One region of the Devosia sp. A449 genome, then DNA from elsewhere that is predicted to be linked to it. Evidence: riboswitches for the same ligand, from Rfam matches in the RefSeq annotation. Region 1 holds a riboswitch; the other holds the start of a gene.
The links. A riboswitch is a leader RNA that binds a small molecule or an ion and turns the genes downstream of it on or off. The one in region 1 is predicted to bind glycine.
Positions count from the first base shown of each region.

Region 1 (2,200 bases):
CCAGATCGGCCGTGGCCATGGACAGGGTCCAGCCGAGATGGCCATGGCCGGTATTGTAGAAGATGCCGGGGCTTTTGCCGCGCCCGACCTTGGGCATCATGTTCGGCATCATCGGCCGCAGACCCGCCCACGGCACCACCCGGTCGGTATTGACCTCGGGAAACAGCTGGCGCGTCCAGTCCACCAGCGGGCGCACGCGATCATGACGAATATCGCGGTTCTCGCCGTTGAATTCGGCGGTTCCGGCGACCCGGAAGCGGTCGGGGCCGAGCCGGCTGGTGACGATCTTGGCGGCATCGTCCAACAGGCTCACCCATGGGGCCGCCGCCTGGCTTGCCGCATCTTCGAGCATGACGGTGATCGAATAGCCTTTCACCGGATAGATATTGACCCGGTCCCCGACCATGGCAGCGAGCCGCCGACTGGCGATGCCGGCACACAGTACAATCCCGTCGAAGTTGCGGGTTTCAGTGGTGATGGTTCCGCTTTGGCTCGACGCTTCGGGCATGAAGGTGACGCTGGGACGGCCATTGCCATGGTTCAGGCCCTGCACGTCGGCGTCCTGCTCAAACCGCACGCCCAGCTTTTGGCACCGAGCGGCCAGTTCGCGGGTGAATTTATGAATATCGCCGGTAGCGTCGGAGGGGGTGAAGAAACCGCCATGATAGCTGCCCGTCACCGCCGGCTCGATCTGTCGGATTTCTGCGGGTGTCACCGCCCGGCGTTCGAGACCACCCTTGTTGAGCAGGGCATTGACGGCGCTGGCGTGATCGAAAGCCGGTTTGTCACGGTAGATATGCAGGATGCCCCGGGTTTCGAGGTCAAAGGCAATATCTTCGGCGGCCGCGACCGCGAGCAGGCGCTGCCGTGCGGTGATGGCCAATTTGGTCGTGGCCACGGTATTGGCCTGGTAATTGCCGATATTGCCGAGGAATTCGGCCATCCAGGAATATTTGTGCCAGCTCGGCTTGGGGTTGAACGAGAGCGGCGCATCGGGGCGCAGCAGCCATTGCATGCCATGCAGGATGGTCGACCAGCTGTTCCACACTTCAGCATTGCTGGCTGAAAGCTGGCCGCCATTGGCAAATGAGGTCTCCATCGCCGGATAGCGGTGGCGATCAAACACGGTGACGGAAAAGCCTTGTTGCGCAAGCGCATAGGCAGTGGTTGTGCCGGTGATACCGGCACCGATAACGGCGATCTGACGCATAGGACCTCGTAGAGACAATGGAACGACGAGCCGGTTTCCCGGCCGATTTGTCCCCATCTGTCTCTTGTACCTGAGAGTTTCCCCCAGCCGTGGCTGGTTACCCCTTCGGTGGGCGCGAACGCCGCTCTCCAGATCGCCAGGCTGGAGCAGTACTTGGTGCCTGAGAGTTTCCTGGGGGGTTGCTCCGTCGGCGGCAGTGGCCAAGGCCACCACTCTCTCCTGCTCTGCCCATAAGGCGCGGCGACACTGGCACGGCGCGATGCAATTGCCAATCCGGTGGCGGTGAAATTTTCGCCGGCCCGCCCGGACCGAGCACAACCTTCGCCGACAGAAGCTGGCCCAAGACCGTCGCACCATGTTGACAAAGTCAATTTGTGATCACATTGTGTCGTCACATTGTAGGAGGACTATATGGATGCGACCCCCGGCCCGTTTGCGGTGCTCGTTTTAGCCTTTGAGGTCACGCCGCTCCGTCAGCACGGCACAGCTCTCTTGGAAGCGGACCTCGGATGACTATGGAAAAAGCGCCAAGAATAACGATCGAAAATCTCTCGCTGACTTTTAACACGAGCTCGGGGCCGCTGACTGCGTTGCAGGATGTGTCGTTCGATATCGCTTCGGGGTCATTCCTCAGCGTGGTGGGACCATCCGGCTGCGGCAAGTCGACCTTGCTCAAAATCCTGTCGGGGGTGCTGCCGGCATCCTCGGGGCGGATTCTGTTTGATGGCGAGCCCGTCGACAAGGAAAAAATCCAGGGCCAGGTTGGCTACGTATTTCAGCGCGCTTTGCTGCTGCCCTGGCGGACGGCGCTGGAGAACGTCGTTCTGACCATGGAAGTGGCGCGACGCGGGATGAAACGCGCCGAGCGCGAAGACGAAGCTCGCCGCTGGCTTGAAATTGCCGGGCTCAAGGGCTTTGAGAACCGCTATCCCCACGAATTGTCGGGCGGCATGCAGCAGCGCGTTTCGATCTGCCGGGCCCTGGCGTTCA
Region 1 is NZ_JBTMWU010000001.1:842,490-844,689, forward strand. It holds gene ACX3OW_RS04115 (D-amino acid dehydrogenase) at 1-1,210, opposite strand, end outside; glycine riboswitch at 1,266-1,344, opposite strand; glycine riboswitch at 1,348-1,442, opposite strand; gene ACX3OW_RS04120 (ABC transporter ATP-binding protein) at 1,720-2,200, shown strand, end outside.

Region 2 (2,200 bases), on a different contig from region 1:
GACGCCCAGATCCAGAAGATCGCCGACGACCTGGCTGCTGCCAAGCAGCTGCGCGAAGAGGCCGCTGCCCTGCTCGTTGAATATGAGCAGAAGCGCGTCGCCGCCGAGAGCGAAGCCGAAGGCATCATCGCTGCCGCCAAGGACGAGGCCACCCGCCTCACCGCCGAGGCTCAGGTATCGCTGGCCGATCTGATCGCCCGCCGCACCAAGTCGGTGGAAGACAAGATCGCCCAGGCCGAGGCCCAGGCCGTCGCCGAAGTGCGCGCCCGCTCGGCTGACGTCGCCATCGAGGCAGCCCGGCTGGTGCTGACCGACGAAATGAACCGCAAGGGCGGTTCGGTCGTCGACAACGCCATCGCCGATGTCGGCAACCGGCTGAACTAAGCTTCAGCCACAGAAATTGAGAAAAGGGCGGGCAAGTTATGCCCGCCCTTTTCGTTTGCGCTATACTGATCTTGCCTTCCCCTCGCCCCTTGAGGGAGAGGGACAGACCTGACGCGTTCAGCGGAAGGTCAGGGTGAGGGGTCCTGCGCTCGCCCATGCTTTGACGTTGTTGCACCAACCCCTCATCCGCCCCTTCGGGGCACCTTCTCCCTCAAGGGGAGAAGGAAAAGCGGTGGTGAGGCAATTGACGCCTTTCAGATTCTCCACCATGGTGCCCCGAACTGCGGGAGAGACTGGTTTTTCTCCGGCGCCGAAGGAGCAACCGCCCCGGAAACTCTCAGGCAAAAGGACCGCAGCACCACTATAACTCTGGAAAGCGGACCGGCACCTTGCCTGGTCCCACCGAAGGAGCAACCGGCGCTCAGCCGGGAAATCTCTCAGGTGATCAAGGACAGAGGGGGCACGGAATTCGCCGCAAGGCGAGTGTAGTCGTGTCGCCTTGTTCAGTTCCAGGATGTGTTGATGGCCCAAACCTCAGCCGAAGACCTTAAATTCACGCCGCTCTACGAGCGTCACCTTGCCGCCAGTGGTCGCATGGTGCCGTTCAGCGGCTATTCGCTCCCCGTGCAATATCCCAGCGGGATCATGGGCGAGCATAAATGGACCCGTGAACAGGCCGGCCTGTTCGATGTCAGCCATATGGGGCCGAGCTTTCTCGTGCTCAACAATCCCAGCGGCGACGCCGATGCCGATCACGCCGCCGTCGCCGCGCTGATCGAGCCGCTGATCTGCGGGGATATCGCCGGGCTCAAGCCCGGGCAGATTCGCTACACCCTGCTGCTCAACGAGGAAGGCGGCACTCTCGACGATCTGATGATCGGCCGCTCGCCACTGTTCGGCGGCGCGCTCTATATCGTGGTCAATGCCGGCACCAAGGAGGGTGACTTCGCCCGTATCCAGGCTGCCGCCGGTGACGCTGCCAAGTTCGGCCGCGTCGATGGCGACAATGCCCTGCTGGCGCTGCAAGGCCCCGAAGCCGTCAATGTGATGGCGCAAATCGCTCCCGGCGCCATCGAACTTGGCTTCATGCAATATGCTGCCTTCGACTGGGGCGGCGAGAAGCTGATCGTCTCCCGCGCCGGCTATACCGGCGAAGACGGCTTTGAAATCCTGGTCTCGAACGCTAATGCCCTCCTGCTCTGGGATGCGTTGCTGGCCGATGACCGGGTCAAGCCCGCCGGCCTCGGCGCCCGCGACAGCCTGCGGCTGGAAGCCGGCCTGCCGCTTTATGGGCACGAACTGAACGAAACCATTTCCCCGATCGAAGCCAATCTCGGCTTCGCCATCGCCAAGCGCCGCCGCGAAGCCGGTGATTTCCCCGGCGCCGCGCGCATTCTGGCCGAACGCGAAAACGGACCATCCCGCATCCGCGTCGGGCTGCTCGTTGAAGGCGCCCCGGCCCGCGAAGGCGCCGAGATCCTTGATGCTGACGGCACAGCCATTGGCGTCGTCACCAGCGGCGGCTTTGCCCCCTCGCTGGGCAAGGCCATCGCCATGGGCTTCGTGCCGCCCAGCCACGCCGAGCACGGCACCAGACTGCAGGTCTCGGTCCGCGGCCGAGCCCAACCGGCAGAGGTGGTCCCCACGCCCTTCGTGCCGCATCGCTATTTCCGCAAACCCACCGCTAGTTGAGAGCGCAAATCATGACCACCAAGTTCACCCCTGACCACGAATATATCCGCGTCGAGGGCGCGACCGGCATTATCGGTATCACGCCCTATGCCCAGGAATCGCTCGGCGACATCGTGTTTGTCGA
Region 2 is NZ_JBTMWU010000005.1:244,974-247,173, reverse strand. It holds gene ACX3OW_RS15315 (F0F1 ATP synthase subunit B family protein) at 1-384, shown strand, start outside; glycine riboswitch at 659-747, shown strand; gene gcvT (glycine cleavage system aminomethyltransferase GcvT) at 907-2,076, shown strand; gene gcvH (glycine cleavage system protein GcvH) at 2,088-2,200, shown strand, end outside.
Region 2: it holds a riboswitch for glycine, as region 1 does, so the genes downstream of both, gcvT (glycine cleavage system aminomethyltransferase GcvT) here and ACX3OW_RS04115 (D-amino acid dehydrogenase) in region 1, are expected to answer to the same signal.